Regions from separate parts of the Exiguobacterium sp. s39 genome, predicted to be linked through region 2. Evidence: riboswitches for the same ligand, from Rfam matches in the RefSeq annotation. Region 2 holds a riboswitch; each other region holds the start of a gene.

Region 1 (7,399 bases), 250 kb from region 2:
TCGCTGATTCGGGAACATCTTCGCTTCGTCCCGCTTACAACCAATCAAATGACCGTGGGCATATTCTTTTCCGAGCAATACGAAGTATCCACCAACAGGTTCTCCGTCGATTTCCGCAATCAGTAACAATGGCTCACAGAGTGGATTTGCTTCAAATAATTGTTCAAAATAACTGTCCGTAAAATAGTAATGAGCCGAAGCATTCTTCCGGTCCATCGTTTCATGATACAACGCTACAAAGACAGGTAGGTCGTCTCGTGTTCCTGTTCTAACGGTTAAAGGAGAGGCAAGCGATTTGCGAATCATACTTCTCGTCTTCTTATGAAATGTCTGCATGATGTCTTCTATTGAAGGGCGTAAATCGATACTCGTCGTATGACGGATGAAGGAGACTTTCGTCCAATCCCGCATGAAGCGTTCATTACCCGTCAATGGATTAAAGCGAATCATTTCCGAGACAATCGCTTCTCGCTTTGCCCACCTTTCAAACAATAGACGTGCATGCTGCATTTCAGTCGCGGTCAGTTGACCGATGATTTCCGGTCCACCATAGCCATACGGCGTGATGAGATCTGAATAAGGCGTATCAAAAATTCGGCGCTTCAAAAAGGGATAGAACAGTGTTCCTGCATCACCTTCATAACGGAATAGCACCGCTTGCTCAGACGGTCTAGCGTTGAGCGTGACATATTGGTGACTGTAGAAGATATCAAGAGGCTGTTGCTGTACGTGTGTCGTCCAAGTTGCGGCATCTGTGATGAATTGACACCTTTCCATTCGTGCACCTCCAGTCAAAAAGAAGCAACGTTCATATGACCTTTCTTTTTCAAGTTCTTGATTAGAAAGTACCCGTTTCTTTGCCGAAATATTCCATATTATTAAATGTTTATTTTATGATTTTCGAACGAATGACGTAACAAAAGACAGCGGTCATAATGTCCGCTGTCTTACAGATGATGCTCATGATGTGATTTTTGGAATAGCACGAAGGAAGACGACGCCCGCTAACAGAATCAATCCAATTAATGTCAAGAAGACCGCTGACATACCTGATACATCGTAGATCAACCCTCCAACGGTCGGACTGATCATCCGCCCCGCTGAAGCAGCAATATTGACGTACCCTTGGAATTCTCCTTCTTTTCCGATCGGCGCGAGTCTCGCTGCCATAGCAGGAACTGCTGGCCAGATGAACATCTCACCAATCGTCAGGATGATCATCGCGACGAGGAACATCTTGAAGCCGCCTGCGAACGGAACGATCAGATAAGACAAGAGGAAGATTCCTGTACCGGTCATCAATTGTCGCTTTAAGTCATCTCCAAACCAACGAAGAATTGGTGTTAGTAAAGGTTGTGCGAACACGATGAGTGCTCCGTTGATCGTCCAAAGAATCGAGTACTCGGAAATCGTGACACCGAGCGATTTCGTGTGTACGGCAAAGGTTCCTTGCCATTGCACATAAACGAACCAAAGTAAGGCATAACCAATCGAGACGAGCAACATCGTCCGTGCCGCACCGCGTGCAAGGGGTGTGCGTGTCGTTTCGATCTCGTCATGCGCCGCATGCATCCGCGTCGGTGCCTGAATCCAGGACAAACCAACGAACAAAATGATGGCAAAGGCGATGTAGAGGACGAGATTGGCGATGAAGATGTACTGAATCGAAAAGGCAGCGATTTGACCACTGACTGCTGTCCCGAGCGCTACACCGACGTTTTGTGCGACATAGATCGCATTAAAGGCACGGCGCCCGCCTTCCGGCCAGATGACACCCGTCATCGCGTAGATCGTCGGAAAAACCATCCCACCGACGAATCCAATCAATCCAAGCATCGCGACGTATCCGAGGTACGTCTGATGAAACAGCAACAAGCCGACGGAAGACAGGACAAGTCCGATGACACTGATGACAAGCGTCTTCTTGCCACCGAGACGGTCAAACGCTTTTCCACCTAAGTAGTTTCCGACGATTGCTAAGGCCGAGTTGACGAACAATGCCATCCCTGCTTTTGTCATCGACTCTCCTAAATATTCATGAATATATAATGTATTAAACGGCCATAAAAAAGAGGATCCCGTCGTATTGATGGCCATCGCAAGGACGAGGATCCAGACCGCTTTTGGTAATTTTGGCATACCTGTGGTCCTCCTATTTCATTCTCAACCTTGCCACTTTACGCAATCCGTCCCCTAACTGTCAAGCCACTTCGCTTTTCGTCAACGAATCAAAAAATGATATAATGCAGAAAGAATCTTGCACATACTGAACCATTACTAGAAAAACAGACCATAGGAACAGGAGTCTATGCCATGTCACTTGCCCGTGTACTACCTTATACGAAACAATTACTCGAGTCCGTTATCGAACCCGGAGACTGCGTCGTCGATATGACTGCTGGAAATGGACATGATACACAGTTTTTAGCAGAACGCGTCGGTCCAGAAGGTCGAGTCCTTGCGTTCGACGTCCAGGCACAAGCCATCGAGGAATCGACGCGACGTCTCGACGAAGCCGGAATGTTAGCACGCGTCGACCTTTATCATGAAAGCCACATCCATGTCGGTGCCCGTCTTTCGGACGAACAACGTCCTGTCCGCGCCGGTGTCTTCAATCTCGGCTACCTGCCTGGAAGCGACAAATCAATCACGACGACAGGAGAAGAGACGCTCGAAGCACTCGATGCCCTCCTCCCGGTCCTCGCTCCCGGCGGTCTTGTCGTCCTCGTCGTCTATCACGGTCACCTGGAAGGAAAACGTGAACGCGACGCTGTCCTCGATTACGTCACAGCCCTTGATCAGCAAGATTATGCCGTTCTCCAGTACCGTTTCTTGAATCAACAAAATCATCCCCCGTTCATCATCGCGATCGAGAAAAAAGTACGCGGATGATGGGACACAAAAAAGTGATGCCCTTTTTTAGAGGCATCACTTTTATTATTTCATTCTTCAACAAGCTTAAAGAACAACATTAATTTTTCTGCAAACCGAGTGTTCAACCGTTCGAAACTAAAATGCGGAAAACCGTGTAGACGTTGTAAGTAAATCTGATCGCCACCCATTTTCCGGCATACTTCAAGCGTCAACTTGACGTCTGCGAACTGATCGTCTGGTGCATAAAAACAAGCCAAGTTCACACGCGGCAGTTTTTTTCGTTCCTCGTCATGTACGACGATCTCTTCTTCGATTTCCCGGTACTGTGCATAGGTCAGTTCACCGATGCGAACGGTATCTTCCGTACTTTGACCAAACGGCAACGTACCGAGTGGCGCATCGGGCCGGAAACGATCAAATGCACTCGCGAAGACTTGTTTGACGCCTCCGAGTTGTTTCGAAGGATGCCAATCAAATAACGGTGAAATGAACGCAAGGCTTGCGACCGGTAATTCATATTCTTGCAACAGACGATTGACGACGAGTGCGCCCATGCTACAGGCGACGATATGAATCGGTAGCTTGCGTTTCCCGGCTTCACGTAATGCTTCTTTTAACAGTTGACCATGCTCTTCAAACGAGATGCGACGTGGTGCGTCGACAAGTAATACTTCATACTCTCGTTCGAGTACCCGAATCAAGGCTTCACTCGGACGGGCACGCAGTTGTAACGGATAAACTAATACGATGATTCCTGTTGGTTGTTCAACCACAAACTCACCTCTTCACTTCATACTTCCTTTTTACGATACCTTATTTCAAACGCACACGAAACCGTCCCAAGACGGATTTCATGAGGCGACATGGCGAAGACGAATGACAGATTCTACTTGCCCAAAGACTTCTTCCGTCATCTCACTGAGTTCTTCAAAACCGAATGAGGTTAAGAACTGACGTGCTTTATAGTTACGTGCCTCCACGTATACTTCGAGTGGGACGGCTCCTTGTCGTTCGAGTTCACGGATCAGCCGTCGTCCGATTCCGTTTTGCTGATATTTCGGCAAGACGTACAGACGAATGATCTCCCACGTTCCCTCAACATCAACAGCATGAATGAAACCGACGATTTCCTCATCGATGATTCCGACATAAAAATACTCTCCCCGTGCTTCTTCCGCCGTCCGGATCGCACGAACGACTTCTTCTTGCGGATACGCCTCCTGCACGAAATGCGCTTTCGAACGTTCGGAATAGATTTCTGCATACGTATCCAACCAAGATGTGACGGCAATGTCATGAATACGTCCTGCATCAGCTGGAATAGCTTCGCGTATTTCCATAATCGGAACCCCCCTTTGTATTCATACGAATCGACTCATGTACTTTTACCCTCTTCTAGAAAAAACATTCGTTTCCTGCAAAGTTCCACGGAAACAAAAAAGTCCGAAAACCCGCGTAGGGTTTTCGGACTTTTTGATTATGCGAAACGTTTTGCTTGTTCTTCAAGAACTGCTGCTTTATCTGTTTGCTCCCATGGAAGCTCAACATCTGTACGACCGAAGTGACCGTATGCAGCTGTTTGACGATAGATCGGACGACGGAGATCAAGCATGTTGATGATTCCAGCCGGACGAAGATCGAAGTTTTCAGCAACCAATTCGACGAGTTGCGCTTCAGGAAGTTTTCCTGTACCGAATGTATCAACCGCGATTGATACTGGGTGCGCGACACCGATTGCGTACGCGAGTTGAACTTCTGCTTTGTCTGCAAGACCTGCAGCAACGAGGTTCTTCGCGACGTAACGTGCTGCGTATGCAGCTGAACGGTCGACTTTTGTTGGATCTTTACCTGAGAATGCTCCACCGCCGTGGCGTGCGTATCCACCATACGTATCAACGATGATCTTACGACCAGTTAATCCAGCATCTCCTTGTGGTCCGCCAATGACGAAACGACCAGTTGGGTTGATGAAGAATTTCGTTGCTGCGTCGATGTATTCAGCCGGGATAACCGGTGTGATGACGTGTTCTTTCAAGTCAGCTTGGATTTGCTCAAGCGTGACTTCTTCTGCATGTTGTGTCGAGATGACGATCGTATCGACACGAACTGGCTCGTTGTTCTCGTTGTATTCGACCGTGACTTGTGTTTTTCCGTCTGGACGAAGGTAGTCGAGTTGACCGTTTTTACGCACTTCTGCCAAACGGCGTGCGAGACGGTGTGAGAGCGAGATTGGAAGTGGCATGAGTTCTGGTGTTTCTTTCGTTGCATAACCGAACATGAGACCTTGGTCTCCTGCACCGATTGCATCGATTTCTGCATCAGACATGCTACCTTCACGTGCTTCAAGCGCTTGGTCGACACCAAGAGCGATGTCTGCTGATTGCTCATCGATTGATGTCAATACAGCACACGTGTCAGCGTCGAAACCGTATTTCGCGCGTGTATAACCGATTTCACGAATCGTTTCACGAACGACTTTTGGAATGTCGACGTAAGTCGATGTCGTGATCTCACCTGCAACGAGAACGAGACCTGTTGTAACAGAAGTTTCTGCCGCAACACGCGCGTTTGGATCCGCCGCGAGGATTGCATCAAGAATTGAATCCGAAATTTGGTCACAGATTTTATCTGGATGACCTTCAGTGACTGACTCCGACGTGAATAGTCGGCGATTAAGGTTTGTCATGTATGACCCTCCCAAAAAAGAATTTGACGGTGTACTCATTTCCCCTAGTTGAGTGGGACGGTAAAATGAAAAAAACCTTTCCAAGTCCAAAAAATGGTCAGGGAAAGGTTGTGCGTTCTTCCTTTACCCTCTTATCGTTCGAAGTGTTTACTTCGCTTCAGGAGAGCACCTTTTCCCTCATTAATATGTGAATTAATGTAGGACGGTTGCCGGGTTTCTTCGGGCCTTGTTCCCTCCACCTGCTCAGAATAAGAGTATCCGTTACGAATTACATGATATAAAGTTGTACCTACTCTGTCAAGCAAGGTTTCAAATTCTAGTCGAAACTTTTTGAAAGAGATGTTAAACTGTTAATGCTGAAAGCGTTTCCAGATAAATAGAAATCAGCACCAGAAAATGATTGCTCTCTCTTTAGTATGTCATATATAATAAATGTGTCATACTAAATACAGTGAGCCAAAACCAACGTAGGGGAAAGGTGGGGTCAGGATGCCGATGACGGTCCTGAATATCGAAGAACTACTCAAGAAAGAGCATGTGTTCAAACAACTATCTGTTGCTGAACTTGTCGAACATGCGATTCGAAACGAAGAAGGTGTCCTTGCTGAGAACGGCGCATTATCTGTAGAAACGGGGAAATTTACAGGTCGTTCACCAAAAGATAAGTTCATCGTCCGTGATTCTTCCTGCGAGTCTCACATTGATTGGGGTCATGTCAACCAACCAATGGATGGAGACAAATTTGAACAATTGTTGCAAAAGGTTCTTCGTTACATGAACGAAGCCGATCAGCTCTACTACACAGAAGCTGCTGCTGGAGCAGATACGCACTTCACCCTTCCGGTCCGTGTGCTCACACAATACGCTTGGCATAACCTGTTTGCCAAACAACTTTTTTTACGCGAGTATCCTGAAGTGGCTGCCTTCGAACCGTTCACGGTCGTCTATGCGCCACATTTCAAAGCAGATCCTGCCGTTGACGGAACGAACTCTGAGACGTTCATCGCGATGTCGTTCGAACACCGGATCGTCTTGATCGGTGGAACGGAATACGCGGGAGAAATCAAAAAATCAATCTTTTCCGTCATGAACTATCTCTTGCCACAAGAAAATGTCCTTTCGATGCACTGCTCGGCAAACGTCGGACACGAAGGCGACGTCGCCTTGTTCTTCGGTCTATCCGGTACTGGTAAGACCACCCTCTCAGCAGACGATAGCCGTCAATTGATCGGCGACGATGAGCATGGTTGGTCGCACGACGGTGTCTTCAACATCGAAGGTGGATGTTATGCAAAGACCGTTAACTTATCACGCGAAAAAGAACCGCAAATCTTTGACGCGATCCGTTTCGGAACCGTCCTTGAAAACGTCGTGCTCGACGAAGCCCGTCACCCTGATTACGATGACACATCGTTGACGGAAAATACGCGTGCTGCTTATCCGATCACTGCAATCGATAATATCGCTGTTCCGTCACGTGCTGGTCACCCGAAGACGATCGTCTTCTTGACGGCTGATGCGTACGGTGTCTTGCCTCCGATCAGTAAATTGACGAAAGAACAAGCGATGTATCACTTCCTATCAGGATATACATCAAAACTCGCTGGAACAGAACGTGGGGTCACGGAACCGGAAGCAACGTTCTCAACATGCTTCGGTTCACCATTCCTTCCACTGATGCCTGAAAAATATGCGACGATGCTGGGCGAATTGATTGATCGTCATGGTGTCACTGTTTATCTCGTCAACACAGGCTGGACAGGTGGTGCTTACGGAACAGGTAGCCGCATGAAGCTATCCTATACACGGACGATGGTCAACGCTGCCGTCAACGGTACA
Region 2 (7,399 bases):
GACACTGACGATGATCCGCAAGGGTTTCGCCCCACATGCTTCTGCTGCTTCAATCAAACCAGGAGGAATCTCGCGGAGTGATGTTTCGACAAGGCGCGCGAGAAACGGAATCGCTGCGACACTAAGGCTGACGGACGCTGCCGTCGGACCGATCGTATTGTCGAGTAAGAACTTCGTTAATGGAATGAGGGCAACCAGCAAGATGATGAACGGTAGCGACCGGACGATGTTGACGACGAAGTCAAGAACACGGCGGACGGCAAGGTTTTGAAAAAATAATCCCCGGTCGGTGACGAACAAGAGAATTCCGAGCGGAATCCCGACGACCAATGCGAAAGCAAGTGAAATACCAACCATCCATGCTGTCTCGCCGAGTGCCTTCAAGAGCTCCGGTAACATCGTTTGAATACGATCAAGCCACATCCTGAATCACCTCGAGTGCGTGAAGTTCCGTCGCGAGCCAGTCAAGGGCAGGAGCGATTTGATCGGATGATCCCGTCAAGCTGACAATCAGGACACCGAAGGCGACGTCTTGAATGTAGTCGACCTTGCCGTGCAAGATGCTGACTGAGATATCGTAACGGCGGATCGCTTCTGATAACGTACTTTCACCGGTCTTCTCGCCTGTGAACTGCAAGCGGATGATCTTACCTGGGGTTGCCTGTAAGATGCGTTCCGGCAATTCGATTTGTAATGCCGTATCGACATAATGTTGCGTCACCGGATGCTTAGCTTGACTGAACAAGTCATAGGTTGAGGCGACTTCGACGACTTCACCTTGCGACATGACCGCGACGCGATGGCAAATCTGTTTGACGACATCAATCTCATGCGTGATGAGGACGATCGTCAATCCGAGTCGTTCATTCAAATCCTTCAGCAGTTCAAGAATCTGTAGTGTCGTAACGGGATCAAGAGCGGATGTCGCTTCATCACATAACAAGACGGTCGGATTGTTTGCGAGTGCCCGGGCAATCCCGACGCGCTGTTTCTGCCCACCGCTTAATTGACTCGGGAAGTTCGTCTCAAATCCTTCAAGTCCGACGAGCGAGACGAGTTCGCGAATTCGCTCCGGGAAATCTGCACGTTTGACGCCAGCGGCCTTGAGTGCAAAAGCGATGTTATCCGCGACGTTGCGTGACTGGATCAATTGGAAATGCTGAAAGATCATTCCTGTCCGCAAGCGAAGTTGACGTAAATCTGCTTTTGACATCCCGCCGAGCGAGACACCGTCGACCTTGACGGTTCCTTGTGTTGGATGCTCGAGCCCGTTGATCAGGCGAAGCAACGTACTTTTACCGGCACCAGACTCACCGATGATTCCGAAGATTTCTCCTTTTTGGATCGTCAAATCGACATCCCGTAATGCAAAAATCGGGGTCCGGTCTCGAACGAACCGTTTTGTAATGTGTTTGAATTCAATCATCCGCTCATCTCCTCATACAAAAAAAGTCGCTTTTTCCTAGTAGCAGAGCAACCAGAAAAAAGCGACGAAAGTGTAAGATTTCGTAACTTATCTCTCAGAATGAAAATCATTCTGTAGGATGTGGCACCGTTCCTTACAGGTGGTTGCCGGACGTCGTTGGGCCTAATCCCTCGGTCGCTCTCGATAAGTAGTTATGCTGTTGGGATTTACTTTAACGGAAATGATTCCCATCTGTCAAATGTTTTTTCAGAATTATTCCGCAACAGGTGTCCGGAACAGGTTGAGCGTTCCAATTCGATCGACGGCTTCTTCGAGACGTTCGACGTCAGCAATCAAGCTAATCCGGACGTAGCCTTCACCGTATTCGCCGAAGAATGATCCAGGGGTCACGGCGACGTGTGCTTCGTCAAGCAGGTGATCGGTGAAGCTTTGGGACGTGTAACCTTCTGGAACAGGAAGCCAGACGAAGAAGGAACCGCCCGGGCGTGGTCCACTCCAACCGATCGCATCGAGTTTTGCGAACAACGCATCGCGTCGCGTTTCATACAAGCTACTTAACTCGCGGACGCACGTTTGGTCACTCGTGAGGGCAACGGTCGCCGCATGCTGAATCGGTGTGAAGGCACTGACGTAGAGATGTTCTTGGTATGTTTCGATGCTTGAGATGACGGACGGATTTCCGATCGCGAAGGCAATCCGGAAGCCGGACATGTTGAAGCGTTTTGAGAGTGAGAATAGCTCGATCCCGACGTCTTTTGCCCCTTCCGTCTGCAGGAAGCTTCGCGTCGGACCATCGAAACTGATGCCGCCGTATGCTAAGTCATGGACGACACAGATATCATGGGCATCGGCGAAAGCGACTGTCTGTTCGAATGCTTCTGCCGTCGCGGTCGCACCCGTCGGATTACTCGGGTAGTTGAGGAACAACATCCGGGCACGCTCGACGTCCGTCGTATCAAGTAAGTCGTAATCGGGTAAGAAGCCGTTTTTCTCGAGCAACGGAAGCGTGATCGGGTAAGCGCCAGCGAGTGCGGCACCAGACAGGTAATCCGGGTATCCTGGATCCGGAACGATGACTCCTTCTCCAGGGTTGACGATCGTCTGCGGTAAAGCGACGATTCCGGCTTTACTGCCGAGCAGAATCGCGACTTCCGTTGCTGGATCGATTGTGACACCGAACTCAGTCGCGTAAAAGCTAGCGACGGCTTGTTTTAGAAAATCATGTCCACGAAACGGTGGATATTGAAGGTTCGTTGGCTCGTCGATGGCTTGTTTTAAGGCATCGAGGATATGTACAGGCGTCGTCTGGTCGGGTGTTCCTTGACCAAGTGTGATGACATCGTGTCCGGCAGCTTTTACAGCACCGATTCGGTTTGCGAGCTCAGCGAAGACGGGAGCAGGAAGCCGATCAATGGCGATGGATGGAGCGAAATGTTTCATGGATGAATGCCTCCTTCGTGGTATTGTCGTCAAGGATAACGAATATTCAGTCAAAAGAAAAGAACTTTTTCGAAATTCAAAAAAATTGTCGGATAAACAGGTACAGATAAGTGGAGCGGGAATAAAGAGTAGGGAGAGGAGTGGGAAGATGAAGCGAGCTAACTGGAAAGAGGCAGTCGTCTATCAAGTCTACTGGCGTAGCTTTAAGGATTCGAACGGAGATGGGATCGGTGATTTGCGAGGTGTCATCGACAAGCTCGATTACATCGCTTCACTTGGTGTCGATGTCGTTTGGTTGAATCCGTGTTATCGTTCCCCGGACGTCGATAACGGCTATGATATTGCCGATTATTACGAGATCATGGAAAAAGCGGGAACGATGGGGGATCTCCAGGAGTTGATCATGTCCGCTCATGCCCGTGGATTGAAGGTCATTCTCGATTTAGTCGTGAACCATACGAGTGACCAGCATGACTGGTTCCGTCAGTCGCGGGAGCGGATCAACGATAAGGATGACTGGTATATCTGGCAGGATGGCACGAAAGAGACGCCTCCGAACAACTGGCGCTCGTACTTTGCGCCAAGCCCATGGACGTGGAGTGAAGAGCGCGGGCAGTATTATTTTCATTCCTTCGCAAAAGAACAGCCCGACTTAAACTGGGAGCACCCAGCTGTGAGGCAAGCGATCTACGATATGATGAACTGGTGGATCGCTCAAGGGATCGACGGCTTCCGGATGGATGTCATCAACTTGATCAAAAAACGGTCGTTCGAGGATGTCGCCAATCCGTTTGATCTATCGTACCTTGGAAATCAGCCCGGCGTACATGACTTCTTGCAGGAGATGCATGCGAACGTCCTTGCGGGGAAAGAGTTATTCACAGTCGGTGAGATTCCGTTCGTTGGTCCAGAAGACGGGCTGTTATATGTCAGTGAAGATCGAGAAGAACTTCGGACGCTGTTTCACTTCGAGATCGCGGACGATATGGAGGCGATGGATCTTTTACGGTTCAAGGAAATTCAGAAACGCTGGTACGATGTCTTATACCCACTAGGCGTCAATTCACAGTTTCTCAACAACCATGATCATACACGACAAGTGACGCGCTTCGGCAGTGAACGATACCGCGTCGAGAGCGCAAAACTACTCGGTTTGATGTTGCATACGTTACCGGGCATTCCATACGTGTATCAAGGAGAAGAGATCGGGATGACGGGGATTCGCTTCTCGGATCCGTCGCTCTATCAAGACGTCGCCTTTCGAAATCGATACGCGGAGCGCGTCGCTGGCGGAGAGGACCCGGAGGTCGTACTCTCATCGATGCAGTTACTCGCCCGTGATAACTCCCGCACACCGATGCAGTGGGACGGTACACATGCAGCTGGCTTTACGAGTGGGAAACCATGGTTAGCCGTCAACCCGAATTATAAGGACATCAATGTTGCGCAGGCAGAAGCCGATCCATCGTCCGTGCTTGCTTTTTACAAGTCGCTGATTCAGATGCGAAAGCAACATCCGATCATGGTTTACGGCACGTACCGAGACTTAGCACTCCATGATCCGTATCTCTATATTTATGAACGGGAACTAGAGGGAGAGGTCTGGCGGATCGTCCTCAACGTACATGATGAACCGATGCAGACCGCCCTCATTTTACCGCATGAAAAATTGTTCGTATCAAGCTATCCGGATAGCCCGGATATCTTGCGTCCCTACGAAGCACGCGTCTATCGTTATTCTGTTGCAGAACAGAATTGAACCACTGGACGAAAAAATGGGGTTGACTCAAAAAAAGAATGACGCGTCTTTTCACGCCCTTTCCTCAGGCGAGACACAAGCCAGTTTTCCTGCTTCATTCAAGTAGGAAAACGGGTCTTGTTTGTCTCTGACAGCGCATAAATGCGCTTATTCCTGTAGGAGTGGCGTGCGACGCGTCATTCTTTTTGTTATGAGATAAGGGTGGCAGGTTTTCATTCTGCCACCCTTATCTTTGGAAAGACTGACTTATGATACAGTCCCGTTTTAAGTGTGTGATTTGAATAGAGATGATTTTTTCGTCTGTAAGACCTGAGAGAATCGATCGACAGCTTGGCGCATCTCGTAACTCGGTCCGAGAATGAGGGGACCGTGTCCGACGGCAAGAATATCTGGAGATAGTTCCGTCAGTTGATCAGCCGAGCGAAGGGCGACGTCCGGATCCCATGTTGCGAGTGCGGGGAACGGGAATTGCCAACGGACATCACCGGAGACGGCAAGTCCCCCTTGTGTCTGAAAAGCATCCCCAGCGATCAACGTCCGGCTTCCTTCATGCCAAAGCGAGATCGAACCAGGTGTATGACCGGGTGAGGCGATGACACTGAGACTTCCGACTTGTTGACCACTCTCGAGCAATCGATCCGGTCGTGTTTTGATGTTTTTCGGAATACCCCCTTTTAAGGGTGTCGTTTCGCCTTCTCGTAGCGTCTCATCCCCGCTGAGCAATGCAGCATCTCGGTAACTGATACAGACTTGAGCGAGAGGGAAGGCGTTCGCAAGGAAGTCCAGTGAGCCGACATGATCGGCGTGCGCATGAGTCAGAATGATCGCACCGAGTGGTTTCTCTTGCTTTCGAATATAGTGATAGAGCGCCTTTGCGTTGATTCCGAGTCCAGCATCAATCAATGTTAAACTGTCTGCTTCTTCAAACAGGTAGCAGTTGACCGGGAAAAAGGATGGGGTCGTCTGCAATTGGTGTAAACGTTCGATTGTCGTGACACGCATCGGCTTCACTCCTTCAAAAAATGAATAGTCTTCTTCTTTAGTATCGTCTGTTTTTGAATAGGCGTCTAGACGAATTGTGTGGAAAAAGAGGCATCACCTCTAAAAAGATGATCCCTCCTCTACGAATCATTCAAATGTTACAGCGAAGACGGCACCGGCGTGTGGCGCATCATCTCCGTTTGCAGCCGTCGTGACGAGCAATCGATCTTCATAGAAAATCGGGCACGTCGGATTTGCGACCGGGAAGTCGACATGAGCGAGTTTTTTACCAGTCGTAAGATTCCAACGGGTGATGCATGATCCAGCATAATGCGCGATCCAAGCGTGACCTTCCGCGTCCTTCGTCATACCATCCGGGAACCCTTCTTCTTCTTCGAGATCAACGGCGACACGCTTATTCGAAAGTGGTGCGTCCGGAGCGTAGTCAAAGGCATAGACTTTTTTCGTCGGTGTATCGATGTGATAAAGCGTCTTGCCATCTTCTGACCAGACGAGTCCATTGGAGTTCGTCAAGTCTTCATGTAAGACATCAATGGAGCCATCGTGACGCAGACGGAACAATCCAGCGGTCTTACCGTCTTCTTCATTAATGCTACCGGCGACATATTGACCGGTTGGATCAAGCTTTCCGTCATTCATTCGGTCGGAATCGGGTAGCGACAGTTGATGCTCAAGAGACAGGTGTCCTTCTTTGAGATCAAACGTCCCGAATCCGTGTTCAGCCGTGACACGTAATAAATCCGGTGCATCGGTCAAGGCAATCGATGTGATGGCGCTTGGTAACGTGTACGGTTTAAGTGCTTCTGTGACGAGGTCATATGAAAAGAGGAGTTGATTCGGAATATCAACGAAATAAAAGCGCTTTGTTTTTGCGTCGTAAACAGGAGATTCGCCTGTCTTACATGCGACATCAATGAATAGGGAAACGGTCATAAGTACTCTTCCTCCTAAGTGGACACCTTTTACGAGCAGTCCAGATAATAACAATTTAGTATACCTGTTTTGGCGCGCAATCAAACCTGGATCAAACGGCTGGTATACTAAATAAACGTCTAAAAAATAGCCTGCTATCAAAGCAGACTATCCGTACGAGCGTTATATCAGCGGCTCTTAACGAGCAAGTTGACCGCTTCCTTGACGAGTTCTTCAGTTTGTCCGTCGCCGTTTTGTTCTGCGTCCTTGACGCACTCAATTAGATTCGAACTGACGACGACGCCGATCGTCCGGTCAATCGCAGAACGGGCAGCGGAGAGCTGGGTGATGACATCGCGGCAATCTTGCCCTTCTTCCATCATCCGTAAAATCCCCCGTAGCTGTCCCTCAATCCGACTAACACGGTTCTTCATTTTCCGATCATAATCCATTTTTATTCCTCCGATTCCCGTTGACCTGACGTCATGTAGTATCTTTATGCTATGCCCATTACGGTATAACTGTCAATTCAGCAGAATTTTAAGCTATACTTTTATTAGAATTAGGGAATATGGATGTGGTGAAGATTTTTACTTAGAAAATGAATAAAATAGAAAACGATTTGGTGTCAGCTTGCGTATACTATATGATAAGGCTGACGTCAGAAGGAGGAGAAGGATGCACACTCAATCCGATGAATCGCTTTATCATCTGATGCGTAGCGGTGATGAGCAAGCCCTCGAGACATTGTACGATAAATACGAGCGGTTATTGTTTTCATTCGCCCATCGCTTTACGAATAATGACCGGTTGTCCGAAGAAGTCATACAAGAAGTGTGGATGAAGATTTGGAATGGTCG
Region 3 (7,399 bases), 190 kb from region 2:
TTCTCCCATCCTAAGCCGGTGTATTGTTTCCCCTTAAGTCGTCCCCCAAAGACGAAGCGGTGCAATGAACGGGTGGTGGATCGAAAGGACCGATCAGGAAGTGAACGTAAGCTGGCGATCATGTCGAACAGGCGCCGTCCTCCACGCGGAAGAGCGAACAATTCCGAATGGAGCTGGGTTTTCCTTCGTAGCATTTCTAACCACATTATTCGTGTTGTCGGTTCGCCGGCAACGCCTTTTTTTTGTTTTCTGGAAGTTTTTCGAGCCGGTCGCTTGCCAGGATAGAATCTCCTTGCTACAATGCGAATAAGGAAAATTACTTTAATTCATATCCGATTACTCGGAATTAACTGGTGAGATGGAGGACGACAAGGCATGACAGTACGTTTTATGGATGTTTTCACAGAATGGGCATCAACGTATGACGAGACAGTAACCGGACATGATCCGGAGTATAAAGAGGTTTTTCGTCGATACGATGAGATTTTGGATACAGTAGCGGATAAAGCGCAGTCGCCGGTCATTGAATTCGGAGCAGGCACAGGGAACCTGACACAACGTCTTCTGGCACGTCACGACGCCGTACTCGCCGTCGAACCAAGTCCGGAGATGCGGGCAATCCTGACGGAAAAGATTCCATCGCTTGATGTACAGGACGGTCACTTCCTCTCGTTCGAGGCGAAGGAAGCACGCAGTTTTGTTTCGACGTATGCGTTTCATCATCTAACAGATGAGGAAAAGGGAGAAGCAATCGAACTGATGGCATCACATTTACCGGCAGACGGAAAAATCGTCTACGCGGATACGATGTTCGTCTCAGAAGAGGCACGCCTGCAAACGATTCGTGAAGCACGTGCTCAAGGGTTCGACGCGTTAGCGGAAGATCTCGAACGCGAGTTCTACCCGTTGATTCCAGTTATGGAAGAATTGTTTACAGCACGGGGATTCACTGTTAAATTTATACAATACAATCACTTCGTCTGGCTCGTAGAAGCCGAGAAAATGGGGGAATAAATCATGGCACTTCAAAAAATGAACGTCGAAAGCTTTAACCTGGATCATACGAAAGTCAAAGCACCTTATATCCGCGTCGCGGGTTATAAAGAAGGTAAAGTCGACCAAGTCGTCAAATACGATATCCGTTTTACGCAACCAAACGTTGAGCAAATGCCGATGCGTGCGATGCACACACTCGAGCACTTACTTGCTGAAAACATCCGTAACTACTCGGATGATGTCATCGATGTCTCGCCGATGGGATGCCAAACAGGTTTCTACATGGCGATGATGAATTTCGACTCGGTCGAAAAAATGAGCGAACTCGTTGAGAAGACGTTGAAAGACGTCCTCGCAGCAGAAGAGATTCCAGCGCAAAACGAAGTCCAATGTGGATTTGCGAGCGCACATGACCTCAAAGGAGCGAAGCACTATGCCGAGAAAATGCTTGCCGGTCGTGATGAATGGGACATCGTCTTCGGATGATCGCGAACAACGTCCGCGACCTCGTCGGAAACACACCACTCTACGAGATCACTTCATTCGATTTGCCTGCTGGTACGCGCATTTTGGCGAAGCTCGAATGGATGAACCCTGGGGGCAGCGTCAAAGACCGCCTTGGCATTCAACTCGTTGATGCAGCAATCGAAAACGGACATGTGACACCAGGCGGTACGATCATCGAGCCGACAGCCGGGAATACCGGCATCGGCTTGGCGCTCGCCGCTAAGAAATACGATCTCAAAGTCATCTGTGTCGTTCCGGAAAAATTCAGTCAGGAAAAACAGACGTTGATGCGGGCACTCGGCGCAACCGTCGTCAACACGCCGACTGAACTCGATATGCAAGGGGCTATCGACCGGGCAAAAGAACTCGGTCAGGAAATTCCGAACAGTTACGTTCCGTTACAATTCGAAAACGAAGAGAACCCAGTCACGTATCAGCGGACACTCGGTCCTGAGCTGATTGCGGACTTGCCGCACATCGACTGGTTCGTTGCCGGTTGTGGTTCAGGTGGTACGTTCGCCGGAACAGCGGACTTCTTAAAACAACGTCTCGGTACAAAAGCAGCAATCGTCGAACCGGAAGGCTCCGTCTTAAATGGTGGTCCAGCCGGTCCGCATAAGACAGAAGGTATCGGTACAGCAAAATGGCCAAGTCTCGTTCCGCGTGAACTCGTCGACGAGATTCATACGATTTCTGACCGTGATGCATTTGACGCAGTTCATACACTCGCTGCTCGCGAAGGATTACTCGTTGGTAGTTCAGCAGGTGCAGCGCTTGTTGCTGCGCTTGATATCGCAAAGCGTCACCCCGGCAGTACGATCGTCACCGTCTTCGCAGACAGTGCCGAACGCTACTTGAGCCAACAAATCTTTGAAAAGGTGGACGAAACTCATGCGTAAGAAGACAGCATTGATTCATGGAGGAACAGGTGTCGACCGGGCAACAGGAGCCGTCACACCTCCGATCTATCAAACAAGCACATACAAGCAGGATAAAATCGGTCAACTCAAGGACGGATATGAATATTCACGGACAGCGAACCCTACACGGACGAGCATCGAACGATTGATTGCGGATCTCGAGGGTGGCGCACGTGGTTTTGCCTTCGGTTCTGGGATGGCAGCGATCCATGCCGTCTTCCACTTGCTTGAGTCTGGCGACCACATCGTCATGACGGATGACGTCTACGGTGGTACGTTCCGCTTGATGCAACGCGTCTTACCGAAGTTCAACATCGAAGTGACATTCGTCGATACGACGGACCTTGCGGCGACGGAAGCAGCGATCCAGGACAACACGAAGATCGTCTACGTCGAAACACCGACGAACCCGTTGTTGAAAGTTACGGATATCGCAGCGATTGCAACGATTGCCAAACGTCACGATCTTAAACTCGTCGTCGACAACACGTTCGCGACACCGTATCATCAACAACCACTCGCACTCGGTGCAGATATCGTCTTGCACAGTGCGACGAAATACATCGGCGGACACTCGGACGTCGTCGCTGGACTTGTCGTCGTCAAAGATGATGCGCTCGGCGAAGAGCTGCACTTCATCCAAAACTCGACAGGCGGCGTGCTTGGACCGCAAGACAGCTTCTTGCTCGTCCGTGGTCTTCGTACACTCGGTATCCGAATGGATGCGATCGAAGAGACAGCACATGATCTCGTTGCGTTCCTACAAGCGAAAGACATCGTCTCGAACATCTTCTACCCAGGACTTGCATCGCATCCTGGTCACGACATCCAAGCGAAACAAGCGACTGGATTTGGTGGGATGATCAGCTTTGATGTCGGTTCAGCAGCGAACGCAGAAAAACTCGTCGAGGCGACACACTTCTTCACACTCGCTGAGAGTCTTGGTGCCGTCGAGAGTCTGATTTCGGTGCCGGCACGGATGACGCATGCGTCAATCCCAGCAGAACGTCGGGCAGAACTCGGCATCACAGACGGTCTCGTTCGGATTTCAGTTGGACTTGAAGACGCAGAAGATTTGAAAGAAGACTTAACACGTGCTTTCACGTTCCTCGAAAAAGTTTCTGAAAAAACTGTTTGACAACAAAAATAACCCCTGCTAATATTCAGAATATATTCTACAAACTTAATACCGAAACTCTTATCGAGAGTGGTGGAGGGACTGGCCCGATGAAACCCGGCAACCGCGGATCTAATCCGAAGTGGTGCTAATTCCAGCAGACAAAAGTCTGGGAGATGAGAGCAAATGGTTTTGTGTACTGAAAAGTGCGCGCGTTTGCTCTAAAACGCGCGCACTTTTTTTATTTTAGGAGGGACAGTTGTGATTCGTTTACAAGACGTAGGAAAGATTTATCGCTCAAAGCGCGGAGCGGTCGAAGCCGTCGCGAATGTCGATCTGACAATCGAGCGCGGTGAAATTTTTGGAATAATCGGTTATTCCGGAGCAGGGAAATCGACCCTGATCCGATTGCTGAATATGCTCGAAGCACCAACTAGTGGTTCGATCCAAATCGATGGTGTTGAGATGACATCACTGAAACCAAAAGAATTACGAGGCGTCCGCAAGAATGTCTCGATGGTCTTTCAGCACTTCAACTTACTATGGTCACGGACGGTTGAAGAGAACATCATGTTCCCACTCGAGCTCGGTGGCTTCCCGAAAGCACACCGCAAGGAACGGGTCGCGGAACTGATCCAACTCGTTGGTTTGGACGGACGCGAAAAAGCCTATCCGTCACAATTATCGGGTGGTCAAAAACAACGTGTCGGTATCGCTCGGGCACTGGCATCGAACCCGGACGTTCTCTTATGTGACGAGGCAACAAGTGCACTCGATCCGAAGACGACGGATTCAATCCTTGAGTTACTCGTCGACATCAATGAAAAACTGAAACTGACGATCGTCTTGATCACACACGAGATGCACGTCATTCAAAAAATCTGTCACCGGGTCGCCGTCATGGAAGCCGGTAAAATCGTCGAGCAAGGACCGGTCGCAGAAGTCTTCCGTCATCCGAAGCAAGCGATGACGAAGGAGTTCGTCAAACAATTGACGTCGCCTTCGGAAAACGAGTTGACGTTCGCGAAACTACGCGAACGGTACCCAACCGGAAAAATCGTTCAGTTGACGTTCGTCGGATCGACAGCGGAAAGCCCGATCCTCGCGGAAGTCATGAAGGATTCACCGGTCCTGTTCAACATCATCGGCGGAAACGTCGGTCAATCACAGGAAGGGGCACTCGGTACACTGTTCATTCAGTTGATCGGGGAAACAGAAGCAACACAAGCGGTCATCACGAAGCTTCAAGCCAGTGATGTTGAAGTGGAGGTGGATCACCGATGATTTCATTCTTTGACAACCTAGATTGGGACATGGTGTGGGAAGCGACAGGCAGTACCGTCTATATGACGGCAATCGCTGGGGTTTCGACATTCGTTCTCGGTTTGATCATTGGTTTACTATTGTATGCGACAAACGAAGAGTTATTGTTCAAGAATCGGGCGTTCTATTCAGTGTTGAGCTTGATCGTCAACGTCTTCCGTTCGATTCCGTTCATCATCTTACTGATCTTATTGATTCCATTTACGACAGCGATCGTCGGTTCGTTCCTCGGACCAACGGCAGCATTACCGGCACTGATTTTCGGTGCTGCACCATTTTACGGTCGGATGGTTGAACTCGCGTTACGCGAAGTCGATAAAGGTGTCATCGAGGCAGCTGAATCGATGGGGGCGACGAAGTTCCAAATCATCTATAAAGTCTTAATCCCGGAAGCGTTGCCTGCCATCGTTTCTGGTATCACGGTCACACTCGTCTCACTTGTCGGTTATACGGCAATGGCCGGAGTAGTCGGTGGAGGTGGACTTGGGGACATGGCCTTCATCGAAGGATTCCAGCGTTCTCAAAACGATGTCATCGTCATTGCGACACTCTTAATTTTAGCGATCGTCTTCGTCATCCAAATCATCGGTGACTTGCTGATCCGCGCAATCGATAAACGTTAATTCAAAACTTAATCATATTGGAGGAATCATTCATGAAAGTTTGGAAAAAATTCGTAGGTACTGCCGCTGTATCCGTTTTAGCAATCAGCCTTGCTGCATGTGGCGAAAAATCATCAGGATCAGGTAGCGACGACAAGACACTCGTCGTTGGTGCATCAAACGTACCGCACGCTGAGATTCTTGAGCACGTTAAAAAAGAATACGAAGCAAAAGGTTACAAACTTGAAATCAAGAAGTTCCAAGATTACGTACTTCCGAACAAAGCACTCGCTTCAAAAGAAATCGATGCGAACTACTTCCAGCACGTACCGTATCTTGAGCAACAAGAGAAAGAAAACAAATCGTATAAGTTCGCGAACGCAGGTGGCGTCCATGTTGAACCACTCGGTATTTACTCGAAGAAATACAAGTCACTCGATAAGTTACCAAACGGTGCAACGATCCTGACGAGCTCAAACGTCGCGGAACGGGGTCGTGTCTTGACGTTCCTTCAAAATGAAGGATTGATCAAACTCAAAGACGGTAAAACGACAGATGCACAACTCGGTGATATCGCGGAGAACCCGAAGAAACTCAAGTTCAAAACGAACATCGAAGCATCACTGCTTCCGCAAGCTTACAAAAACAATGAAGGCGACGCCGTCCTCATCAACACGAACTATGCGATCGATAACGGTCTGAACCCGTTGAAAGACGCGATCGCTTCAGAAGATGAGTCTTCACCATACGTCAACATCATCGTCACACGTGATGGCGATGAGAAAGACAAGCGTGTCACAGCACTTCTTGACGTTCTGCACGAAAAGAAAAACCAAGATTGGATCCTCGACAAGTACAAAGGTGCTGTCGTTCCAGTCAGCAAATAAGTTCACCGAAGCCGGCATCCTTCCTATATAATGGAAGGATGCTTTTCATTTGTCTGAAACAGGGGTTAGGGGGAATCATATGCAACGCATACGTCAACTGCATCCGTTGACACTCGGGGTCTTGTTCGGGACGTTTTTCTCGCGTCTCGGAACGTTCATCACGATGCCGTTCTTCGCCATCTACATGACGACCGTCCTGAAGTTTGATCCGGTCGATGTCGGCTGGGTCCTCAGTATTTCGGCGATCGCCAGTCTCGTCATGAGTTTCATCGGCGGTACCTTGTCGGACCGTTATGGAAGGCGGGCGATGATGCTTGCCGGAACGATTGGGTTCGCGGTCGTCTTCATCGCGCTAGCACAAGTCGAGACGTTCTGGGCGTTCTTTACGCTCAGTGCCTTGAACGGTGTCTGTCGCTCGATTTTTGAACCATCCGCCCGTGCCTTGATCAGTGATACGACGGACGAAGCGAACCGATTGTTCGTCTTCAATATCCGTTACGCGATGATCAACATCGCAGCAGCGATCGGACCGGGAATCGCTTTACTGCTGAGTGCGGGGAACACGTCCGCGACGTTTTACATCACGGCGTTCGTCTATATCGTGTACGGGGTGATGATCGGTATCTTATTCAAACGCCATCCGATCACCGAGACGCATGGTGGGAAAAAGGTCTCGTTCGGAGCAACGGTTCGTCTGTTGCGGACGGATATCGCCTTTACGCTGGCACTTGCCGGCATCATCTTCGGCGTCTTTGGCTACAGCCAGTTCAACTCGACCTTGCCACAGTTCTTGACGGAGACGTCACTCCTTGAAGGCGGGAAGACACTCTATGCGATCTTAATCACGATCAATGCGATCACCGTCTTAATCGTCCAATATCCGATCATGAAGTTTGGTGTCAAGACGTCACCACTCGTCTCGATCACGACCGGGATTGCGACTGTTGCGATCGGATTGTTCATCATGGGAAATGCGAACGCGATCTGGTTGATGATCGTCGCGATGTTCATCTTCACGTGCGGGGAAGTCATGATGTTCACGATGAC
Region 4 (7,399 bases), on a different contig from region 2:
GGGCATCCTGCAAGATCGTGCTCAGTACATCATCGACGAGTCCTGATGCCTGGAACGGTTCGACGGCTTCCCGTTCCCATAATGCACGGAACGTTGAAGCGAACGTCAGCCAGAACGTATCGATATCCTTGATTCGGGCGTCACGTCGTGTAGGGTAATCCGGATATGCCGCGAAGAATAGATGCGCAATGAACTGTCCGACATCGAATCCGAATGGACCATAAAAGGCGAATTCTGGATCGATGACTTTCGTTTCCGTCGCCGAGGCGAAGATGCTTCCTGTATGTAGATCGCCGTGCAGCAATGCATCTCCTTTCGTGATGAAGAGCGCTTCGAGTTTTGCGACTTCGCGTTTTAACTCATCGTCTGCCCATAGACGTGCCACCTCTTCTTCGAGTCCGGCTTCAATCTCGTTCGTCTCCGCGTCATGAAACGGATCCGTGAAGATTAATTTTTCCGTGATGTCGCACAAGTCTGGATTGTAGTACGTTCGGGCGACACGTTTCTTTTCAACCGGACCAAGCGCAAAGTCCGATGTATGGAATAACGTCCGAGCGAGATAAGAACCGATATGTTCCGCAAGCAACGGATACTGTTCACCTGCGAGTAAACCGCTTCGAACGATCGTCAGATGTGAAAGATCTTCCATGACCGTATACGCCTCTTCATGACTAGCATGAAAAACACGTGGCACGAACGGTACGGCATGCCGTGCGAATTCACGGAGTGCGGATTGTTCGATCCACGCTCGTTCGAGCGATAACGGCCAGCTCTCCCCGACGACCTTCGCATATGGTAATGCTTGTTTTAAAATCAAGCGATGTTCGCCTTCTCGAATCCGAAAGACGAGGTTGAGGTTCCCGTCGCCAATCTCTTCTGCTTCGACGGCTCCATCGCCGATCAGTCCTAATGTCCGAACACGGTCAATCGCGTCCTGTTCTGTGAATGCTTTATATGTCATCTTAGTTTCCCCCTATGTGATACACGAAAAAGCGCCTCTTTTCGTCATCGAAAAGAGGCGCAGAAAAGTCACTGCGTCCTCTTATCTCTCAGACGAAACGTCTGTTGGATGTAGCACCGTGCCCAGTGGTCGGTTGCTGCGGCGTCATCGGGCCAATTCCCTCTGCCAACTCGCGATAAGAGTCGTATGTAGTTGTCGTGTGTGATATTGATTTGAATCTTACGCAATCGACTTCCTCGCTGTCAAATCGAAATCAAGCAGAAACGGACATCATTTTTAAGTCATCTATAGAAAGAGTATTTTCAAAAAAATAAATTTTCTAAAAATAGTTTGACAAGTGGCGATTCTCATGTAAAAATTGCAATTAGATTTCACAATTTCATCCAATTCTTATCAAGAGCAGACGGAGGGACAAGCCCTACGATGTCGCAGCAACCGACCTTTTGGCACGGTGCTAATTCTTGCAGCTACTAAGCTGACAGATAAGAGTCCACGTTCGAATTATTCATGGTCTCCTGTCGCTGACGAGAGACCATTTTTTTGTTGAAGGAGGAAAGACATGGCTTATATCACTGCTACTTATCAATTGACTGCCCGTGATCGACTCGAGCAACGCGCTGAACAACTCGCGCTTGGTCTGACAGTCGGTTCTTGGACGGAACTGAATCATCTCGAACAACAACAACTCGCCTCGTTCAAAGGGGAAGTCGTACATACCGAAGAGCGCGATGGCAAAGGATATATCACGATTCGTTATCCGGAACATAACGTGTCGCGCGACTTTTCTGCGATTCTGACGACCGTCTTCGGGAAACTCTCACTCGACGGTGAAATCAAACTAACAGAATTGCTATTACCCGATACATTTACGTCGGACTTTCCAGGTGCGAAATTCGGGATCGAAGGGGTCCGCTCCTTGATTGGTGTCGAAGATCGCCCATTATTAATGAGCATCTTCAAAGGAGTCATCGGACGGGATTTATCGTTCCTTCGTGATCAACTCGAAGGACAACTCGCTGGTGGGATTGACCTCGTCAAAGACGATGAGATCCTATACGACAATCCGTTGACACCGACGATTGACCGGGCACGAATCGGACGTGAGGTCATCGATGCTCACTTCCACCGGACCGGTAAACGTGCGTTATATGCGATCACACTCAGCGGTCCCGTCTTTACGCTCAAGGATCAAGCCAAGCGATTGATTGATGCTGGAGCGACTGCTTTCTTGCTGAATACCTTCACATACGGACTCGATGTCTTACGCGAACTGGCAAGTGATCCGGAAATCAACGTTCCGATCTTCAATCATCCGGCATATAGCGGTGCGTTGATCGCTAGCCCGAATCACGGAGTCGCAGCCCCTGTCTTACTCGGCACATTACCGCGTGCTGCTGGAGCAGACTTGACGCTATTCCCGTCTCCTTACGGCAATGTCGCTTTGCCAAAGGATGTCGCTCGTGGCATCGCGGTCGAAGCGACCCGTCTCGGGCAGACGAAATCGATCTTCCCGGTTCCTTCAGCCGGTATTCATCCTGGACTCGTCGCTCAACTCGTACGGGACTTCGGGATCGATTCCGTCATCAACGCCGGTGGCGGCGTACATGGTCATCCGCAAGGTGCTGCGGCTGGCGTCATTGCTTTCCGTCAGGCACTCGATGCGGCACTCGCAAATGAATCCCTATCGACGGCAGCATCGCGTCATGAAGAATTACGAATTGCCCTCGACGCTTGGGGGATCAAGTCATGACCGTACGGATTCTTTGTGACTTCGACGGGACGGTGACGACACAGGATAACATCATCGCACTCATGCAGGCATTTGCGCCAGCGAGTGACTTCGAACCGTTGAAACACGGTGTACTCGACCGGACGTTATCGATTCAGAGTGGTGTCGGGCAAATGTTCGCACTTCTGCCGTCTGACGGAAAAACAGCCTATCTTGACTTTTTGTTGGAGCGTGCCGTCATTCGCGACGGATTTTCGGAGTTACTGCAGTACAGTCGTCGTCAAGGCATCGATTTTTCGATCGTCAGCGGTGGAATGGACTTTTTCGTCGAACCAATCTTAGCGCCATTCCTCGACCAAGAACAGATTTACTGTAACGTCGCTGATTTCAGTGGTCCATTCGTCCATATCGATTGGCCAAACGCCTGCGATGCCCATTGTACGAACGGGTGCGGCTGTTGTAAAACGTCCGTTGCCCGGACACTACGTAAAGACGGTGACGTCATCATCGTCATCGGCGACTCGGTGACGGACTTCGAACTCGCAAAACAAGCGGATCGTGTCTATGCCCGTGATTATCTGATCACGTTGTGTGAAGAGAATGATATCGCCTATACACCGTTTGAGACGTTCCACGATATCGTTCATGATTTAACACGAGCGGAGGTGACAACATGACATTCATGCGACGGTATGAAGAGCTACGCGCCATCAAACAAGAGCTTGCGGCGCGCGATTGGTTCCCTGGTACGAGTGGCAATCTCGCCATCCGGACATCCGGTGTCCCGGTTGAATTCCTTGTGACAGCAAGCGGAAAAGATAAACGGCAAACGACTCCTGACGACTTCGTTCATGTCGATGCGACCGGTCAATTGATCGGTGAGCAATCCGGGCGTCCTTCCGCCGAGACATTACTCCATGTCGAAGTGTTCAATCGAACGGACGCCGGTTGTTCCCTACATGTCCATACGATTGCGAACAATGTGATTTCGGAACTCTATGGCGATCAAGGCAGTATCACCTTTTCCGGTCAAGAAATCATCAAGGCACTCGGACACTGGGAAGAGGATGCGACGGTCACGGTACCGATCATTCCGAATCATGCGGACATCCCGACGCTTGCCGCTGCTTTTGCACCGCATGTCACAGCAGACAGTGGTGCCGTCCTGATCCGCAATCACGGGATCACGGTCTGGGCACCGACCGCCTTTGAAGCAAAGAAACACCTCGAAGCCTTCGAGTTTTTATTCAATTACACGTTGACGTTGCAATCATGCCGTCAATCCATTCATTAAAAGGAGGAATCATCTCATGGCAACAGTCTTATTCCAAGAAACAAACACACGGTATACGGATCAAACGGAAGTCACTGACTTCCTCGCGTCACGCGGCGTTCTTTACGAACAGTGGGACGTTTCGAAACTTCCAGCGCCTCTCGTTGAGAACTTCACACTGACGGATGCAGACAAACAAACGATTCTCGATACGTTCGCTCCCGAAATCAAAGACGTATCAGAACGTCGTGGGTATCAGACAGCTGATATCATCTCACTTTCGGATACGACACCGAACCTTGATGAGTTGCTCGTCAACTTCCAGAAAGAACATCATCACACGGATGATGAAGTTCGTTTCATCGTCAGCGGTCATGGCGTCTTCGCGATCAAAGACGAAGAAGTCGGCTACTATAACATCGAACTCAATCCTGGTGATTTAATCTCCGTTCCTGTTAACACACGCCACTACTTTACGCTTCAAGACGATCGTAAAGTCGTTGCTGTTCGGATCTTCGTCACGACAGACGGCTGGGTTCCGATTTACGAGAATGAGACGTCAACGGTCTCTTAAGATCGATAAAAGCGCTGTTTTCCTTCATATGAATGGAATCAGCGCTTTTCTTATCGCACAAACATATCACTACATTGATACGTAACCGATATAATAAAGGAAAAGCGATGAGGAAGTGAGCGTCATGCATATTCGTCCCGTAATGGAACACGACTTACCAGCGATTCTCGCCATCTATAACGAAGGTATCGAAGATCGGATCGCAACGCTTGAGACCGACCAAAAGGACTTATCCTTCATGACCCAGTGGTATGCGGAACGCACCGATCGATATGCTGGATATGTCGCTGAAGATGACACAGGTGTCCTCGGCTTCATTTCCCTCGATCCGTATAATCCGCGTCCTGTCTACGCATCCGTCGGTGAGATTTCGGTTTATATCACTCGGACACATCGTGGACAAGGGATTGGCACACGTTTGCTCGAAACGATTGAACAACATGCCCGTGATCATCATATGCATAAGCTGATCCTCTTTACCTTCCCGTTCAATAAAATCGGACAAAAACTCTATATCCGCTCCGGGTTCCGGATCGTCGGAACGTTTAAGGAACAAGGACAGTTGAACGGCGAATATGTCGACGTCATGGCGATGGAGAAACGCTTGCGATAGGATTCATTGAATGCCAGACAGGGAATAGTCAATCCGAGTCATTGAGAGAGGATGAACCTAATGGATATTCAACAAATTCGTAATGCAACACTCGTTGTCACGTATGCCAATCAAGTCTTACTAATTGATCCGTTCCTCGGCGAAAAAGGCAGCTTGCCTCCCTTCGGTCAAACACCAAATGCCGTCGCCAATCCACTCGTCGACTTACCGGTCGATGTCAACACACTGCTCGATCCTGACGCTGTCTTTGTCACACACCTGCATGCCGATCATTTCGACGATTCTGCAAAACAACTTCTACCCAAGCATTTGCCACTCTATGCGCAGCAAGAAGAAGACGCGCAGCAAATCCGAGAAGCCGGCTTCACGAACGTCTCTTCCTTCGATTCCGGTGTAACGATCGGTGATATCCAGGTCCATCGAACAGGTGGACAGCATGGTGTCGGTGAAATCGGCGAACGGATGGGACGTGTGTCTGGGCTCGTCCTCACCCATCCGGACGAACCGACACTTTATATCGCAGGTGATACGATCTGGTGTGACGAGGTCGCGCATGCGATCGAACAACATACGCCCGATATCATCGTCGTCAACAGTGGCGCCGCCCAGTTCTTGACCGGAGAGCCGATCACGATGTCACAGCGTGATCTCCTTGCGGTTCATGAAGCGGCGGCGGAAGCGACGATCATCGTCTCGCACCTCGAGTCCGTCAACCACTGTCTCTTGCGACGTGATATGATTGCTGACTTTTTAACTGCTTTCCATCTCTCTGCCCATTTCCTGATTCCGGAGGATGGCGAAACGATGTCATTTTAAGAACAGTAACTTTCATTAAAAAGAAGCCCTTGTTTCGAATATCCATCGAAACAAGGGCTTCTTTTTGTTATGGGATGACGAGACCTAACAAACGAGCAAAGGCAACTGCTTGCTCTTCCGTAATGACAGCACCTGGTAAAAATCGCGGATCGATCGTAATACCAGAGAGTTCCGTCTGCCGGAGGTCAAGACCTTTTAACGGTGTTTCAATCCATTGGCTATCCGTAAGTCGGACCGCTTCGAGTTTCCACTGGGTCGGCTTCACTTCGAAGAACTGTGCTTCTTTCATCGTCGTTTCGCTCCAGTGTTGATGACGGACCGTACTGCGAATGAACTGTACGTAATCCGCAAGCCCTTCCTGAATCGTTAAATGGTCCAGCGTACAATCTTCGAACTGAACACCCGTCATCCGGCATCCGACGAAGGACACACGGTGAAAACGAGTTTCTTGGAAGTGACATCCGGTTAAGTCGCATTGCTCAAAACGAATATCTTCGAACGAACCACGGTCAAAGGTAAGATTCGCGAACGAGACATTTTGAAAACACACTTGATAGGCATCGATGCGTTCTGTCAGTTCACTCGGCATCGACTCTTTCTCATAACGCGCTCCTTTCAGATACGGATCATCGATTTCGACTTGATCGAACGTCTCTGACTGAAGCGTCTTCGGTAATTCTGGTAAACGGATAACGGTCTCTTTCAATGAAGGTTCCCCCTTTTTTCTCTCCCTTAGTGTACCAAACTCCTTTTATATGAGGAGAAATCGTTCGAATTCCCCTTTTTTCAACAGTTTTTATTTTGAGACACTTTGAGACCGTGCTATAGTCAAGGAAAATCAAAATAAGAACATACGTTCTTTTGTGTAAAGGAGTGATTCAGATGTTTCCTTCCGTCGTTTTACCACAAGATAAACGGATTTTTTGCGTCGACAGTGTGTCCTTCTACGCCAGCTGTGAATGCCAGTATCGCAATCTCCCCCCCTTGACGACACGCCTAGCGGTCGTCTCCGATTTAAAACGAAGCGGGTCCGTCATTCTCGCTGCCACCCCTGCCTTAAAAGCACTTGGAATCAAGACAGCCGGTCGATTATATGAAATCGAGCAATTGCCATACGCTGTTCGTCGTACGATTCGACTTGTCGAACCACGTATGCTCGCTTATATGAAGACGTCGATTCGTGTCCTGGATGTCCTGCACCAATTCGCCCCACCTGAAGCCATCCGCGTCTATTCAATTGACGAAAGTTTCATTGACATGACCGGAACCGATCGCCTATTTGGTTCCGACCTGCAAGCTGCCCTCAAAATTAAAGAAGCAATCCTGAAACAGACCGGCATCCACGTCCGGATCGGGATTGGTCCAAATAACGTCATCGCGAAACTGACGCTTGATTTAATCGGGAAAAAAGAAGGCATCGCGCGATGTGGATA

The links. A riboswitch is a leader RNA that binds a small molecule or an ion and turns the genes downstream of it on or off. The one in region 2 is predicted to bind S-adenosylmethionine.
Region 1: another riboswitch for S-adenosylmethionine. It lies ahead of metK (methionine adenosyltransferase); the one in region 2 lies ahead of KNQ11_RS10205 (methionine ABC transporter ATP-binding protein).
Region 3: another riboswitch for S-adenosylmethionine. It lies ahead of KNQ11_RS09220 (methionine ABC transporter ATP-binding protein); the one in region 2 lies ahead of KNQ11_RS10205 (methionine ABC transporter ATP-binding protein).
Region 4: another riboswitch for S-adenosylmethionine. It lies ahead of KNQ11_RS13030 (2,3-diketo-5-methylthiopentyl-1-phosphate enolase); the one in region 2 lies ahead of KNQ11_RS10205 (methionine ABC transporter ATP-binding protein).

The regions. Positions count from the first base shown of each region.
Region 1 is NZ_JACSNA010000001.1:1,701,868-1,709,266, forward strand. Features, by position in the region: gene KNQ11_RS08910 (peptidoglycan bridge formation glycyltransferase FemA/FemB family protein) at 1-777, opposite strand, end outside; gene KNQ11_RS08915 (MDR family MFS transporter) at 961-2,139, opposite strand; gene mnmM (tRNA 5-(aminomethyl)-2-thiouridylate-methyltransferase MnmM) at 2,293-2,892, shown strand; gene KNQ11_RS08925 (serine aminopeptidase domain-containing protein) at 2,943-3,647, opposite strand; gene KNQ11_RS08930 (GNAT family N-acetyltransferase) at 3,726-4,214, opposite strand; gene metK (methionine adenosyltransferase) at 4,352-5,560, opposite strand; SAM riboswitch class I at 5,689-5,815, opposite strand; gene pckA (phosphoenolpyruvate carboxykinase (ATP)) at 6,050-7,399, shown strand, end outside.
Region 2 is NZ_JACSNA010000001.1:1,949,950-1,957,348, reverse strand. Features, by position in the region: gene KNQ11_RS10210 (methionine ABC transporter permease) at 1-423, opposite strand, end outside; gene KNQ11_RS10205 (methionine ABC transporter ATP-binding protein) at 413-1,426, opposite strand; SAM riboswitch class I at 1,511-1,616, opposite strand; gene KNQ11_RS10200 (aminotransferase class I/II-fold pyridoxal phosphate-dependent enzyme) at 1,679-2,866, opposite strand; gene KNQ11_RS10195 (alpha-glucosidase) at 3,015-4,625, shown strand; gene KNQ11_RS10190 (MBL fold metallo-hydrolase) at 4,890-5,627, opposite strand; gene KNQ11_RS10185 (SMP-30/gluconolactonase/LRE family protein) at 5,754-6,560, opposite strand; gene KNQ11_RS10180 (metal-sensitive transcriptional regulator) at 6,728-6,991, opposite strand; gene KNQ11_RS10175 (RNA polymerase sigma factor) at 7,218-7,399, shown strand, end outside.
Region 3 is NZ_JACSNA010000001.1:1,759,507-1,766,905, reverse strand. Features, by position in the region: gene KNQ11_RS09240 (class I SAM-dependent methyltransferase) at 376-1,014, shown strand; gene KNQ11_RS09235 (S-ribosylhomocysteine lyase) at 1,018-1,482, shown strand; gene KNQ11_RS09230 (PLP-dependent cysteine synthase family protein) at 1,479-2,402, shown strand; gene KNQ11_RS09225 (bifunctional cystathionine gamma-lyase/homocysteine desulfhydrase) at 2,395-3,561, shown strand; SAM riboswitch class I at 3,619-3,723, shown strand; gene KNQ11_RS09220 (methionine ABC transporter ATP-binding protein) at 3,802-4,824, shown strand; gene KNQ11_RS09215 (methionine ABC transporter permease) at 4,821-5,486, shown strand; gene KNQ11_RS09210 (MetQ/NlpA family ABC transporter substrate-binding protein) at 5,519-6,352, shown strand; gene KNQ11_RS09205 (MDR family MFS transporter) at 6,432-7,399, shown strand, end outside.
Region 4 is NZ_JACSNA010000002.1:295,972-303,370, reverse strand. Features, by position in the region: gene mtnK (S-methyl-5-thioribose kinase) at 1-961, opposite strand, end outside; SAM riboswitch class I at 1,040-1,143, opposite strand; SAM riboswitch class I at 1,349-1,450, shown strand; gene KNQ11_RS13030 (2,3-diketo-5-methylthiopentyl-1-phosphate enolase) at 1,521-2,711, shown strand; gene KNQ11_RS13025 (2-hydroxy-3-keto-5-methylthiopentenyl-1-phosphate phosphatase) at 2,708-3,367, shown strand; gene KNQ11_RS13020 (methylthioribulose 1-phosphate dehydratase) at 3,364-3,984, shown strand; gene KNQ11_RS13015 (1,2-dihydroxy-3-keto-5-methylthiopentene dioxygenase) at 4,001-4,537, shown strand; gene KNQ11_RS13010 (arsinothricin resistance N-acetyltransferase ArsN1 family A) at 4,662-5,150, shown strand; gene KNQ11_RS13005 (MBL fold metallo-hydrolase) at 5,211-5,966, shown strand; gene KNQ11_RS13000 (pentapeptide repeat-containing protein) at 6,034-6,672, opposite strand; gene KNQ11_RS12995 (Y-family DNA polymerase) at 6,849-7,399, shown strand, end outside.